One region of the Paenibacillus medicaginis genome, then DNA from elsewhere that is predicted to be linked to it. Evidence: riboswitches for the same ligand, from Rfam matches in the RefSeq annotation. Region 1 holds a riboswitch; the other holds the start of a gene.

Region 1 (7,595 bases):
CGGTGATGGCTTTCCTTTTTTGCTTTTCAAGGAGGGAAGAGCAGGGATGAAGCAACAGCGGCAGCATGAGCCCGGTTATGTATTGGGCGGAAGATACCGCATATGCCGGCTGATCGGTAGAGGTGGCATGAGCCGGGTTTATATGGCAGAGGACCTGAAGCTGACGGGCAAAATATGGGCAGTTAAGGAGACGGTCGCCGACAGGGAGCTGATGGGGGCGTGGAGAGCGGAAGCGGAACTGCTGAGCGCGCTGAATCATCCGCGGCTGCCGCGGATCGTTGATTTTTTCGATTTCAGCAACGAAGGCAACGTATATCTTGTCATGGATTATATCGGAGGCATGACGCTTGAAGCTTATATGCAGAACAACGACGGGATCGTGGAGGGCGGACAAATTGTATCGTTTGCCTTGCAACTGCTTGATGTGCTCGATTATCTGCACAGCCACAATCCGTCCATCATCTACCGCGATTTGAAGCCGTCCAACATTATGGTCACTGCGGGACTTGAGCTGAAACTAATCGACTTTGGTACAGCGCGGAATTACAGTACTGGCAGCAGCCAGGACACGGTCAAGCTGGGGACGGTCGGTTTTGCGGCACCCGAGCAGTATGGAGGAGGACAAACCGATGCGCGCTCCGATCTGTATGGTCTTGGTGCGCTTATGCTGTATTTATGTACAGACGGAAGACAAAGCGAATGGACACCTGGCGTAGAGGAGGTCATCCGCTCAGGGCTGCCGCGTGATTTGGCCAGAGTGATTCGCAGGCTGCTAAAGATCGATCCAGGGGAAAGATACCAGACCGCCAGGGAGGTTATGCATGAGTTAAGGCTGTTGTCCGTGCCGTCCGCTGACAGGCCGGTACCAGTAGTGGAGGCGAAATATTCCGGCACCCGGGTGATTGCGCTGCTCGGGGTATCCCCAGGCTGCGGGGTTACACATACGGCCATTGCCATCAGCCACTATCTTTCACGGCAGGGCGGCAGGGTGGCTGTAGCCGAATTGAATGGACGATCACAGTCCTTTTCCAGGATACAGACGCTGCTGGAGGGGGACGAGCACGCACGAGCGGAGGGGACGAAGCGCTTTTCTTTTGAGGGGGTGCAGTACTGCCGTCAAATGTCGCCGGAAGACATCATTCCTCTCTTGAGCGGAGGTTTTGATTTTATTGTTTTTGATCTGGGCAGCGGTGGGAATCCTGAAGGGCTGGAGGAATTTTTGCGGGCCGATTATCCGCTGATTGTCGGGTCCGGGGCGGAGTGGAGGTTGCCGGATACAGTGATGTTTGCGAGTGCTCTGGCCAGGTATCCGCAGCAGAAGTGGAGCTTCTGCCTTCCTTTGGCAACGAGCGAAGCAGTCCGCAGGCTTGGAAAAGAGCTGGGTACAGGAAAGGTGTATACGCTGCCTCTCCATCTGGACCCCTTTGAGCCATGTGAAGAAATGGATACCGTTTTGCAAGCCTTGTTCAAGGATGCTCTGCCTGGGCCGAGGCGGAAAAAGCCGTTATTTGCTTCCCTCCGGAGACAGTGAGTCCGTGTCGTGCAGGTGTATAATTTCATTTTCGTTATGGCGGGCGGTTCCGGTAAGGCTGCCTCTTATGCTACAATAAGGCTTTGAAAGCAAACCTGAAGTCATATTGAAGTTTAATGAAAAATAAGGAGCCAGTTAACGGAAATGAGTTTATTAACAGTAGAAGAAGTTTCCCACAATTTCGGGGACAGAACATTATTCAGAAATGTATCGTTCCGCCTGCTGCCGGGAGAGCACGTCGGTCTGGTAGGGGCCAACGGTGTCGGCAAATCGACGCTGATGAATATTTTGACAGGCCAGCAGTTGCGTGACAACGGCAAAGTCGAGTGGACACCGAAGGTCCGTTACGGTTATCTGGACCAGCACACGAAGCTGACTCCGGGCAAGACCGTGCGGGATGTGCTCAAGGATGCATTTCTACCCTTGCTTGAGCTTGAGCAGGAACTGAATGCGATTACGGATAAAATGGCCGAAGCCACACCGGAGGAGCTTGAGGTGCTGCTGGAGCAAATGGGGGAAATCCAGGAGCAACTGGAGATCGGTGATTTTTATCTGATTGATGTGAAAGTGGAGGAAATGGCCAACGGGCTTGGAATTGCTGCCATCGGACTGGACCGCGATGTAGCCTCTTTAAGCGGGGGGCAGCGCACGAAGGTGCTGCTGGCCAAACTGTTGCTGGAGAAACCGAATGTGCTGCTGCTGGACGAGCCGACGAACTACCTGGACGTTGAGCATATCGAATGGCTTACACGTTATTTGAAGGACTACCCGTATGCCTTTATGCTGATTTCCCATGATACTGAGTTCATGAATCAGGTCGTCAACGTCATTTATCATCTGGAGTTTGGCAAGCTGAACCGCTATACGGCCAACTATGAGAAGTTCCTTGAAATGGCTGACATTCAGAAGACACAGCATATCGATGCTTATGAAAAGCAGCAGGAGTATATCAAGAAGCAGGAGGACTTCATCCAGCGCAACAAGGCGCGTGCCTCCACTTCCGGACGGGCCAAGAGCCGTGAGAAGCAGCTTGATAAGATTGATCGGATCGACAAGCCGGAAGAAGCGGCCAAACCGACGTTCCAGTTCAAGGAAGCGCGGGCCAGCGGCAAAACGGTCTTTGAAGGCATTGACTTTGAGATTGGCTACAGCCATCCCCTGCTGCCGAAAATGTCCATTACGATTGAACGGGGCGAGAAGATCGCCATCGTCGGTTATAACGGTGTCGGCAAATCTACGCTGCTCAAAACGATTCTCGGAAAAATCTCTCCGCTGAGTGGAAAAATCTATACCGGAGACTTTCTTTATCCCGCTTATTTCGAGCAGGAGGTGCGTCCTGAGCGGATCACACCGCTTGACGATGTGTGGAACGAGTACCCGCATTTGAACCAGCATGAGGTTCGTGCCCATCTTGCCCGCTGCGGACTGAAAAATGATCATATTACCCGTCCGCTGTCTGCCCTCAGTGGTGGAGAGCAGGCCAAGGTCCGCCTCTGCAAGCTGCTGATGCGTGAGAGCAACTGGGTGCTGTTTGACGAACCGACCAACCACCTGGATGTGGTGGCGAAGGATGAACTGAAGCGTGCGCTGAAGGAATACAAAGGCACGGTGCTGCTTGTATCCCACGAACCTGATTTTTATAAGGATTGGGTAACGAGAGTATGGAATGTCGAAGAGTGGTCGGCCAAAGCCTGATGTGCAGGAGAAGCACAGCTTTGGACTTTTCGGACTGAAATCTGAGTGTACGTCTAGGCAAGTGAAACGGATTGTGCTACCATGAAAAGGGAAAACAAAATATATAGTAATACAGGCGATTGAACAGGCCTGTATCACACTGGGGGAGCCGCGGCTGGCGGCTGAGACGGAATAAACGCATTCCGGACCCTTTGCACCTGATCTGGATCATACCAGCGTAGGGAAGTGGACATTAGCCGAATGGGAATCAAATGCGACCTTGCTTATGCGCAGGGAGGCAGTTCCATGTAAATTCGGTGAACCTGTAAATTCAGCCGCTTCCTGACCGGGAAGCGGTTTTTTGGCTTTCCCGAATAACTGTCCATGGAGGCAAAAAGCAATGGAGCTTCATCTTATTACGGACGGCTGCCAAAGCGCTGAACGCACGGCAGACATCTTGCGGTTGATCGAACCGGATATCGACATGCTGCACATCAGGGAGAAACATCTGAGCGCGGCGGAGCTGTACGAATTTATGTTCACGGTGTCGGAGCGCGGCTGCTGCTCGCCGTCCAAGCTCGCGGTCAATGACCGTGTAGACGCAGCACTTCTGTTCGGTGCGGGGACGGTGCAGCTCACCTCAAACAGCCTGCCGCTGCAGCTTGTGAAGCGGACGTTCCCGAAGCTGCGCTGCGGGGCATCCGTACACTCGCTGCAGGAAGCGCGGGCTGCGGAGCAGGCGGGGGCCAATTATGTGTTGTACGGCCATATTTACGATTCCGTCTCCAAGCCCGGGCTGCCACCGCGGGGGCTGAGCAGTCTGGAGGAGCTATGTCGTGCAGTCTCCATTCCGGTTATCGCGCTTGGCGGCATCCAGCCCCGGCATGTGCGGGGCATCAGGCGGGCAGGTGCATCAGGAATCGCTGTGATGTCAGGTATCTGGAAAGCAGATGATCCGGCCGAGGCGGCAAAGGAATACAGGAGAATGCTCATAACTTGAAGCAGGGTGTTACAGATCAGATGTATCCTTATGATAACAGGAGAATGGGAGGAGGAACAGACATGAGCTATTCGGCAGACTGTACGGTGATCGGCGCGGGAGCGATCGGCAGTTCCATCGCCTATCAGCTGGCGAAAAGAGGCTTCAAAACGATTCTGATCGAAAAATCGGTTCCTGCACAAGGGGCCACACGAGCGGCAGCCGGAATGCTGGCGGCAGAGTGTGAGGCTTTTGCCCACCCTCAGTTGGCCGCATTTGCCCTGCACAGCCGTAATCTGTTCGGGGAACTGGTGCGGGAGCTTGAAGGCCTGACAGGACTGGTAACAGGGTATACCACCACAGGCTTCGTTCTCCCTGTCCGGACAGCGGAGCAAGTTGAGCACTTGTCGGCCATGGCCGGGAACAATGATGGATCAGCCGCAGAGTGGTGGGACGCCGCAGAGATAACCAGAAGGATTCCCGGCCTGACAGGGCAGGTGCTTGGAGGCTTGTTCCGCGAGCGGGAATCGCAGTTGCTCCCGCAGCGACTTGTGCAGGCATTGGTGTCAGGCGCGGAAAAGCACGGGGCAGAACTGCTGACAAATACAATCGCAGAGGACATCCGGATTGTGGACGGTATGGTGCGTGGTGTAAAAACGAGCAGGGGATATATTGCTTGCCCAAATGTTGTGATCGCAGGGGGGGTTGAAGCGGTCAAGCTGCTTAACCATTTCGGCATCCATACGGAAATGTATCCTGTCAAGGGAGAGATCGCAGCCGTTACCATGCCAGTACGTACGCTGGAGTATACCATTTACGCCGAGGATGTGTATCTGGTGCCAAAGCCGGAGGGGGAGCTGTGGATTGGGGCAACCAGCAGACCGCATGAATGGGGAGAGGATGTATCCGCAGGCGGGCTGCGCCAGCTTCTGGAGCGCGCTTCAGCCTGGCTGTCGGACATTGGGGAGTCGTCTTTTCTGAGAGCGTGGTCGGGATTAAGGCCGCAAACGGAAGATGGCTTTCCCATTATAGGCCCCGTACCTGATGCTGCCGGCTTATACGCTGCTTGTGGACATCACCGCAACGGAATATTACTGAGTGCGGCTACAGGGGAAGCGATAGCGAAGATGATGGCAGGCCATACAGTGGAGCAATTAAATTTGACGGCCTTGTCACCAGCAAGAATGAAAAGACAGCCTGCACCAGCAGTCAAGGGGGGGAAGAGATGAGGCTTGTTATTAACGGCCAGGAAATGACTTTTGACATGGAAATTTATAATGTGGACCAGTTGCTCAATGCATTGGATCTGCAGGTCAAAACGGTTGTCGTCGAGTTGAACCGGCGCATATTGACCAAGGACATTCACAGCGCAACCGATTTGAAGAACGGGGATCATCTTGAAATTGTACATTTTGTGGGGGGCGGATAATATGCTGCATATTGGAGATAAAGCCTTTAAATCAAGACTGTTGCTGGGGACGGGGAAGTTTCCGGATCTGGAAACGCAAATGAAAGCTGTTCAGGCATCGGAAAGCCAGATCCTTACCTTTGCCGTCCGCCGCTTGAATCTGGAGGAGAAGGGGCAGGGAAACTTCCTGGATAGGCTGGATCTGTCCAGCTTCACCCTGCTTCCCAATACGGCTGGGGCGGCTACTGCCGAAGAAGCTGTCCGCATCGCCCAACTGGCCAAGGCGTCCGGTTTATGTGATATGATAAAGGTTGAAGTGATCGGGGATGACAGAACGCTGCTTCCCGATCCGTTTGAGACTTTAAAAGCCTGTGAAATGCTGCTTGCCGAAGGCTTCATTGTGCTGCCTTACATTTCCGACGATGTCATCCTGGCCAAAAGACTGGAGCAGCTCGGTGTTCACGCCGTCATGCCGGGGGCATCCCCTATCGGTTCGGGCCGGGGCATCCTCAATCCTTACACTTTGGAGCTCATTATAGAACAGGCTTCGATTCCTGTCATTGTAGACGCCGGCATCCGTTCACCTGCCGATGCAGCGCACGCGATGGAACTGGGTGCGGACGGGGTACTGTTGAATACGGCGGTGTCCGGCGCTGGGGACCCGGTCGCTATGGCGGAGGCAATGAAGCTCGCTGTACAAGCGGGCAGGCAAGCGTTCAAGGCGGGCATGATTCCCGTTAAACGCTATGCTGCGGCAAGCAGCCCTACAGAAGGGATGGTTACATCATAATGAATGAACGCAAGACAGCGGTTCCGACAGATTCAACTGAAGGAGCCGCACAGGCAGCGGCCGACCGCTACTCGCGCCAGGAGCGCTTTGCGCCGTTCGGCCGGGAGGGGCAGCGCAAGCTGCGTGCTTCCCATGCGCTCATTATCGGGGCGGGAGCACTCGGTACAGGCATAGCCGAAACGCTCGTCCGCTCAGGTATCGGCACGATCACGATCGCTGACCGCGATTATGTCGAGTGGAGCAATCTGCAGCGGCAGCAGCTTTTTGCCGAGTCGGATGCGGTACAGCGAACACCCAAAGCGATCGCGGCCAAGCGCCGTCTGGAAGAGATTAATTCCGAATGCCTCATCCATGCCTATGTGCTTGATATTGATGGTGAAGCGTTGGAAGAGCTGGCTGCAGATGTGGATATTATCCTGGATGCAACCGATAATTTTGACACAAGACTGATCATTAACGATGTGGCGCAAAAGCTCGGCATGCCGTGGATATACGGCGGCTGTGTGGGCAGCTACGGGATTACCTTCACCATTATTCCCGGAGAAACGCCGTGCCTGAACTGTCTGCTGGGCACGATTCCGGGTGGAGGAGATACCTGCGACACGGCCGGCATTCTTCCCCAGGCTGTGCAGATGGTGACCGCCCATCAGACGGCGGAAGCCTTCAAGCTGTTAAGCGGCCATAAGGAGGCACTGCGGGGCAAGCTGTTGTCCTTTGATGTGTGGCGTAATGAAACCGTATCAATCTCCGTGACCGGCGCCAAAAAGGAGGATTGTCCTTCCTGCGGAAAGAACAGGGTGTACCCGTATCTGCTGGCCGCTAATCGGCAAAAGGCGGATGTGCTGTGCGGCAGGGACACGGTGCAGATCCGACCTGCCCGTCGCACCAAGCTCGATCTGAAAGCGACAGCCGCCCGTCTTGCCGCCACCGGGGATGGTCTGGTGGAGAGTAATCCTTTTCTGGTGTCCTTTGCTGCCGGCAAACAGCGAATGGTCATTTTTGAAGATGGCCGCACGCTGATTCACGGCACGAGTGATATAGCGGAAGCCCGTGTGTTATATCATCGTTATTTCGGATAAAATACTTTAATTCCCTCTTTGTCCTGATACATGTATTTCTTGCGGATTCCCCAAACTATGAATAGGATCAGGGATATCACCAGGCTGCTTTAGCAAGGCGGCAGAAATCAGGTGTCACATGGAAGAATGTATAT
Region 2 (7,595 bases), on a different contig from region 1:
TAAAACGTAATCACCCAGGTGATATTGAGGCCTACGGCCATCTAATCCCAGACACGATTGCAAACCCGGATTATATTGGCCAACATCCCAAAGAGCCTAACAGCGTTGAATTGGTTAAAGCTGTGACACCCCATTTACTACTGGCAATCAAACTGGATCCTTCTGGGTACTTATACTTATCAACTTTCTATCAATTAGACAATGCGGTCGAAAAAGTGAAAAAGCGTTTAAAAAGTGGCCGTTTAGTTCCTTATAAATAATTTTCCTAACTCTTGACTGAGAAAACTCATTGCGCTATCATATTAAGAGTAGTATATACAATGTATTTATGATATTAAACGGCTTTTAGACGCATACTATTATTTATGGATCATTAGAGGTGGGAAAGGTTCCCCACGCGCTTACCGAGAGGTAAGTTACCAGAGATCAGGATACGCCGCCCTGCTATGATCCTAACAGTAAGGACCCCGAAAGGGGTCTTTTTTGCAATTAAGCTTCGTGTTCAGCCACACGTCTATGAAAAGCGGGCTTGGACATTCCGGCTAAACCCGTGGCCTGTGCAATAGATGAACTATCCATGCGTTCAATATCATCCAGGATTTTTTCCAATCCCATGAACAATGCATCTCCTGGTTATCTTCCGGCATCCGCTGAATGGTATTCACGCGTACAAAAAAGCTGACCGAGATTCTTGATTCTTACGCTTCGAGTGAGCCTAACGAAAAAGTTTTTGTAGTCCAAAACAGCCGCAAAGTTCTCCTAAACTAAAGAATCGACCTTGTGAGTACAAGGTCGATTCATGTTTCATATCTGAAATGGTGGCAGCGGCAGAGAATCATCTCCCTGCGGGATAGGAAAGGTATTGTTTTTCACCGATTTGGTGCCCCCAAGCGGGTACGCGCGAGTGCCTCGTCCGCGTAATCGGAGCAACAACATATTGCTCAATACATCATTCAATAATGTAGAAGTAGTGGGCCTTTTCCAATAATAAAAAGTGGTATTGAATTGAACAAAATTAGGAACGGTCTTAGCTGGTTTCGTTCTTCAAGGCAATAATTTCAGACTCAGACAAACCTGAAGCTTTTGCTATAATTGAGATATCTTGATCGTGCAAATACTTCTGTCTATCTTTATACAATCGGCAGGCTTCCTCATCCTGACTTAGAAATTCCAATGTTGTCATCGCCTTATTCAATACAGGCTCGTTCTTCGTCAATACCTCGTCCTTAATTAGGATACTCACAGGTTGTTCAATCCGTTTTGTTTCCGGGATAAGCACTTACTCAAAATTATAGTCTCCTTTAGCAGGCAAGAAAAGAGAAAAGACACTGGCCAATTCCCGTGAGTATCCTACTGATCCCAGTGGCGTTATAAACGTGACATCGTAATTACGCAATATTATAGCTCTTTATTAAGTCATATGCTACAATAACACCATAAAAGTATAAGGAGCGGGGTACATGAATAGTGAGTTAAAGGAATTGCTGCAATCCGTAATCCGGGAAGAACTTCAACCGATTCATGAGCATCTTGAAAAAATTGAAACCGATCAGCAAGAGATGAAACAAGAGATGAAACAGGAGATTCAAGAAATCAGAGTCGATCAGCAGGAGATGAAACGAGCCGTCCTGGATACGAATGAACGGGTTATGGAAATAGGTGACTTTCTGGAGAACCAGCACAGAACTATTGAACTTCTCTCTGCCCGCTCCATCCAACAAGAAGCTGAATTGAAGAGCGTTATCAAAACGCAAAAGGCTTAGAACGGGTGCGGCACCGAGGTTTTTTCGAATAAGTCCCTCTGGACACTCCGGCCATGAAGGCATATAATCAACGTTAGTTCATATTACTGAGCCCGCAAAATCTTCAAACAATGCGGACGTGTCGAGGCAGCAGCTTGCCGTCTTGATGCTCCTTCATACAACTTGCCAGGGGTGCTGGAATCGGCCGGCTGAGATTGTGTCCCTAGACACTGACCCTTACAACCTGATCTGGGTAATGCCAGCGTAGGAATCGCTATAGAGTGACATGTCTTTTTGGCATCGTCATTCCTTCCTTTGGTAGATTACAGGCGTCCCGGATAACGGGGCGCTTTTTTGTGCAGGATCACGGCAGATGACAGCATTGCAGAAAGAGTACGGATGATGAAGAAGGGAGAAGAAAGTATGTTTTCTTTGCAAAAATGGGGCCTTGGAGCGGTATGCTCCCTGCTCCTCATCCTGACCGCCTGCGGAGGGCAATCGTCCGCTCCACAGGACTCGAACGCTTCCGGTCCTTCCGGCAGCGGCAGTACGGCCTCCGGGAAATTGAAAGACGTAAAGGTGGTGCTCGACTGGACCCCTAACACCAACCATACCGGATTGTATGTGGCCAAAGACCAGGGATACTATGAAGAAGCCGGTCTGAATGTGGAGATTGTACAGCCCGGAGAAGGCGGCGCCGATCAGATGGTCGCTTCGAATGCCGTTCCGTTCGGCATCAGCTATCAGGAAAGCGTCACCCAGGCTCGTACGCAAGGGGTTCCGCTCGTCTCTATTGCGGCCGTAATTCAGCATAATACGTCCGGCTTCGCCGCTCCGGTGGATCGGGGCATCAAGTCGCCCAAGGATTTTGAAGGCAAGAAATACGGCGGCTGGGGCTCGCCTGTCGAGGAGGCTGTCATGAAATCCATCATGGAGCTGGATGGCGGGGATGTCAGCAAGGTGCAAAACATCAACATGGGCGATGCGGATTACTTCACCGCAGTCAAGCGGGATATCGATTTCGCCTGGATTTTCTATGCATGGACAGGAATTGAAGCTGAGCAACGCGGCGAGCAGTTGGATATGCTGTACGTCAAGGACTACTCCAAGAGTCTGGACTATTACACACCGGTCATCGTCACAAATGAAGCGACCCTCAGCAGCGATCCTGAGCTGGTAAAAGCCTTCATGAGCGCTACGGCCAAAGGTTATCAATATGCGATTGACCAACCGGAAAAGGCGGCGGAAATGTTGTCGAAGGCCGTGCCTGAGCTGGATAAAGAGCTTGTACTGGCCAGCCAGCAATGGCTGAGCCCCCGCTATCAGGATGATGCCGCACAGTGGGGCGTCCAAAAAGCAGAAGTATGGAAAAACTACGCAGATTGGATGTATGAGCGCAAGCTGCTTGACAAACCGCTGGAGGTTGACAAAGCCTTCACCAATGATTTCCTGCCACAAGACGGCAAATCCTAATAGTGCGTGTTCAAAAGCTGACTTTTTGAACTACCTCTAATCTGATTCGGAAAGGAGACGGTTTTTCATGGCTAACACATTGTTGAGTATTCAGGTGATTCCCAAAACACCGGGCGGAGAGGACACCATCCCTTACGTCGATAAAGCGATTGAGGTGATCCAGCGCTCAGGCGTCAAGCATCAGGTCAACCCGCTGGAGACAACCATGGAGGGCGAGCTGGATGAGCTGCTGCACATCGTTAAGGAGATGCACACCGCACTTACCGAGGCAGGAATTCCAAGCGTGATTTCCCAGATCAAAATCGCCCATAATCCGAATGGAATCAGCATGGATAAGCTGACCGAGAAATACCGTCCATGAACAGGAAAGAAAGCCTCTATGCTGTGTTCAGAAGCGTATGGCCGCCCGTTGTGGCGGTCCTCTTCTTTTTGGCGGTATGGCAGGCCGCAGCGGTCTTCCTGCACATTGAGCCCTGGATGCTGCCGAGTCCGGCGGACATTGCCGCCGAAGCGGCCGCCCAATCCGCCCTGCTGGCCGATCATACCTGGGCTACCGTCAGGCTCACGCTGAGCGGTTTTGCGATTGGCACCGTCGTCGGGCTACTGCTGGCCGTGCTGCTGCACCTGATCCCTTTCCTGAAGCGGGCACTGTACCCGTTGCTCATTCTGAGCCAGAACATTCCGACCATTGCGCTTGGACCGCTGCTGATGATCTGGTTTGGCTTCGGCCTGCTGCCCAAGCTGATGGTCATTACGCTGGTCTGCTTCTTTCCTGTCGTTGTTGCCGCCCTGGACGGGCTGGCGCAAACGGACCGGCTGATGATGAACTACATGCAGATGTCAGGCGCAAGCCGGATGGGCATCTTCCGCAAGCTTGAGCTGCCGCATGCGCTGCCTTCCCTCTTTTCAGGCATGAAAATTGCCGCCACCTACAGCGTGATGGGAGCCATCGTCGCCGAATGGCTTGGGGCAAGCGAGGGGATCGGCTATTATATGCTCCTGCAAAAATCAGCCTACCGCACGGACCGGGTGTTTGCCGCGATTGCCATTATCGTGGCGCTAAGCCTGATCATGTTCCTGCTCATTGCGCTGATGGAAAGGCTGCTGATTCGGTGGCGGCCGGAGCAAAAATAGGAAATAAACCAGCCTGGCAAGCGTTATGCCTGTGCAGGGGAAGGAGTATGAGAAGATGAGCTTGAATGGTCTGCCCGTAGAGTCCCGGCAGAACGGAAAGGAAAATAACCGCAGGGGTGACAGAGAAAAAGCAGCTTTGAATGTAGAACAGGTGAGCGTCGCTTTCCGGCAGCGGAAAACCTTGCTCCCTGTGCTCAAGGACATTTCCCTGACCGTGGAACGCGGAGAGTTCGTTTCGTTGCTTGGCCCTTCCGGCAGCGGCAAAAGCACACTGTTTCACCTGATTGGCGGACTTCTGGCACCGGATCAGGGGCGTATTTATATGGACGGTGAGGATGTGACGGGCACGCGCGGGCGGATTAGCTACATGCCACAGCAGCCTGCCCTGTTCCCGTGGCGAACGACGCTGGACAACGTCTTGCTCGGGCAGGAGAATGCGCCGGGGCCAGACAAGGAGCCCCGCCGCGAGGCCCGGGAAGAGGCCCGCCGCCGGCTGGACGAGGTCGGGCTCGGCAAATTCGCCGATGCGTACCCGCACACGCTGTCCGGAGGAATGCAGCAGCGCGCGGCCTTTCTGCGGGCCATGCTGAGTCCGCAGGAGCTGATGCTGCTCGACGAGCCGTTCAGCGCGCTGGACGAGCTAACACGGTCAGACATGCAGCAGTGGCTGCTGCAGATGTGGGAGCGCCACCGCCGTTCCGTGCTGTTCATTACGCACAGCATTGAGGAGGCTTTGCTCCTGTCGGACCGCATCTATGTGCTGTCTGCCAGACCGGCGTCGGTGCTGCAGGTAGTGGATGTTCCTTTTGCAAGGCCGCGACGGGAGGACCTCGCCGCTGACAAGGACTTTGTGGAGCTGAAGCATGAACTGAGCCGGCGGATGCGGGAGGAAAAAGCGAAAAACACGGCCGCATGGGCAGGTGGCACCGTATGAGCCTCTTTGCTCCTTTAATCGACGCCCACCTTCATCTGGACAGCTATTCAGATGAAGAGCGGGCAGCTCTCCTGTCGTCTATGGGCGAAAGCGGCGTAGAAGCGGTCATTGCCGTCTCCATGAATCTTCCGTCATGCGAAGCCAATGTGCGCCTCGCTTCCGCACGACCCGGTATGATCTTTCCGGCGTTCGGCTTCCATCCTGAGCAGCCTTTACCCAGCGCAGCAGAGTTAGACCGACTGTTCGGCTGGATGGAACGCCATGTGGACCGGATGGTTGCCGTAGGAGAAGTCGGATTGCCTTATTACACCGCCCAGGAAGCTATGAGCAAGGGGGCCACCTTTGATCCAAGCGGTTATGTTGAGCTGCTGGAACGGTTCATTCTGTTCGCCAAAGGGCATGACAAACCCGTAGTACTGCACGCCGTGTACGACGACGCCGATATCGCATGTACGCTGCTGGAACGGCATCAAGTCACCCGGGCCCATTTCCATTGGTTCAAGGGCAGTCCGGCCACCGTCCGGCGCATGGCCCGGAACGGATATTATATCTCCTTCACGCCGGACCTGCTGTACGAGCCGGAGATCCGGGTATTGGCGGCAAACTATCCGCCATCCCAAGTGATGGCGGAAACGGATGGCCCCTGGCCCTTTGCAGGCTCCTTTGCCGGACAAACGACCCATCCACGGATGACGGCCGACGTCATCCGGGCGTACTGCGGCATCCATGGCATGACCGAGGCTGAAGGCAGGCGGCTGTTCCATGCGAATACCCGCCGGTTTTACCGGCTGTAGCCCCCTCTGCGCCGCTTGTAACCGGGAAAGGCCTGCCATCTACCATGTACCGCTTTTTGCCGCAGCTCAGCCTGCGGCGATGCTTTCTTCCGGTGAACCGGCAGGGTTAGATACGGCAGCGGCCTCTGCCAGCCGGTCATACTGCTCCGCCAGCTCGGAGAAGAGCTGCTCGCCCAGGGCTGTCCAGCGGGCATGCTGGCCCAGAACATCCAGCGCCTGCCTGATCTGGGCCAGCACCTCCTGCATTCTGACCGGGATATCGGGATGCGGAACGGCGGCGCCGGCAAGCTCATACCACAGCCCGATGCGCACGAACACAAAGAGACCGTGCAGAACTCCTTTCAGTGGGCGCAAATCCTCCCGCCAGGGCGAAGGAACCCGCTCCTCCGGGCTGTTCAATAACAGATCATCCAGTTCAAACAGCTGGTCCAGCCGGGCGTGGCCGAATTCATGAATCAGATTTTCGGTCGTCCACATCAGATTGCTGCGGTGAGACATGAAAACAGCTCCCTGGAACAGGTTATGGGTAAGCGCCCCGATCTCGCGGGTATCCAGAAGATACACCGCCCGCACATGCGCGGACGCCTCCCGGTACATCTGCGGCCAGACCTCCTTGATCAGGTCCATAGCCTTCTCGTAATACCACATATCCGCGAGAGGCACGGAACGAATCGCCGGAAACGACGGCTTTTCCTTGCCGTAGGATTGTATGATCTCCGGCAGCTCCTGCTCCAGAAAGGCTTCAACGAGCGGATCGGAGCCCCCGAACTGGATGTCGCCATGCTTGTAGAAGCCAAGCCGCTTGAGCAGCGGAGCGGCTGTCTCCTTTTCGCCGGTCAGCTCGGAGATTCCGACCTCGAACCGCCGCTCTCCTGCAGATATCCGTACCCTGTCCCCCGTCTTGGCCAGCCTGACATGCATCCCCTGCGCTTCCGTGCCAAGATTCACGGCTGTGATGCAGCCCGGAAAATATATGCAGCCTTCCGCATCCGTCTGCAGCACCGCAGTATCCGGCCCCTCCTGATGCTTCCACAGCGGGATGAGGACCAGACGCGCAAATTCCTCCAGCAGCTGCTCCCTGAGCGGCTTGTCAGGTATCCCTCCTTGAAAGGCAGGAAACAACCGGGTATCCATCCAATTCACCAGCACAGGATGCATGAGCTCACGGTAATGCTCTTCGTGCAGCATGCTGTCCCAGCGCAGCAGGTCCGCATCCTGCTCCGCGCAAGCCTGCAGATGATGCCTCAGCCGCTCCATGCGGCGCTTCACCATCAGGGTATATACAAAATCATTCTTCATTTCGGACGGCTGTACAAACTTGAACATCTACATAACCTCCTTGGTTGCGGCCCCTGCTTCCGCAGCAGCCGGATGATGCACCGACGCATCCGAATCCTTGCGGATAGCCGGGTTCATAACCATCAATACGATCACCATAATCCCGAAAATCCCCATCACACCAAAGAAGCTGCGCACCGGTATCCATGACAGCAGCATGCCCGTAAGCATCATGGCGAG

What was found. A riboswitch is a leader RNA that binds a small molecule or an ion and turns the genes downstream of it on or off. The one in region 1 is predicted to bind thiamine pyrophosphate.
Region 2: linked by a shared signal. The riboswitch ahead of ACE5LO_RS18110 (ABC transporter substrate-binding protein) and the one ahead of ACE5LO_RS00545 (thiamine phosphate synthase) in region 1 are both predicted to bind thiamine pyrophosphate.

Annotation. Positions count from the first base shown of each region.
Region 1 is NZ_JBHIRY010000001.1:103,969-111,563, reverse strand. Features, by position in the region: gene ACE5LO_RS00555 (serine/threonine-protein kinase) at 47-1,531, shown strand; gene ACE5LO_RS00550 (ABC-F family ATP-binding cassette domain-containing protein) at 1,676-3,226, shown strand; TPP riboswitch at 3,358-3,467, shown strand; gene ACE5LO_RS00545 (thiamine phosphate synthase) at 3,606-4,205, shown strand; gene thiO (glycine oxidase ThiO) at 4,268-5,413, shown strand; gene thiS (sulfur carrier protein ThiS) at 5,410-5,613, shown strand; gene ACE5LO_RS00530 (thiazole synthase) at 5,615-6,382, shown strand; gene ACE5LO_RS00525 (ThiF family adenylyltransferase) at 6,382-7,461, shown strand; gene ACE5LO_RS00520 (response regulator transcription factor) at 7,580-7,595, shown strand, end outside.
Region 2 is NZ_JBHIRY010000019.1:67,313-74,907, forward strand. Features, by position in the region: gene ACE5LO_RS18090 (PBECR3 domain-containing polyvalent protein) at 1-260, shown strand, start outside; gene ACE5LO_RS18095 (hypothetical protein) at 490-615, opposite strand; partial or broken gene ACE5LO_RS18100 (Rpn family recombination-promoting nuclease/putative transposase) at 1,028-1,222, opposite strand; gene ACE5LO_RS18105 (CCDC90 family protein) at 1,461-1,763, shown strand; TPP riboswitch at 1,921-2,031, shown strand; gene ACE5LO_RS18110 (ABC transporter substrate-binding protein) at 2,166-3,215, shown strand; gene ACE5LO_RS18115 (MTH1187 family thiamine-binding protein) at 3,283-3,576, shown strand; gene ACE5LO_RS18120 (ABC transporter permease) at 3,573-4,349, shown strand; gene ACE5LO_RS18125 (ABC transporter ATP-binding protein) at 4,405-5,283, shown strand; gene ACE5LO_RS18130 (TatD family hydrolase) at 5,280-6,077, shown strand; gene ACE5LO_RS18135 (aKG-HExxH-type peptide beta-hydroxylase) at 6,144-7,403, opposite strand; gene ACE5LO_RS18140 (MFS transporter) at 7,404-7,595, opposite strand, start outside.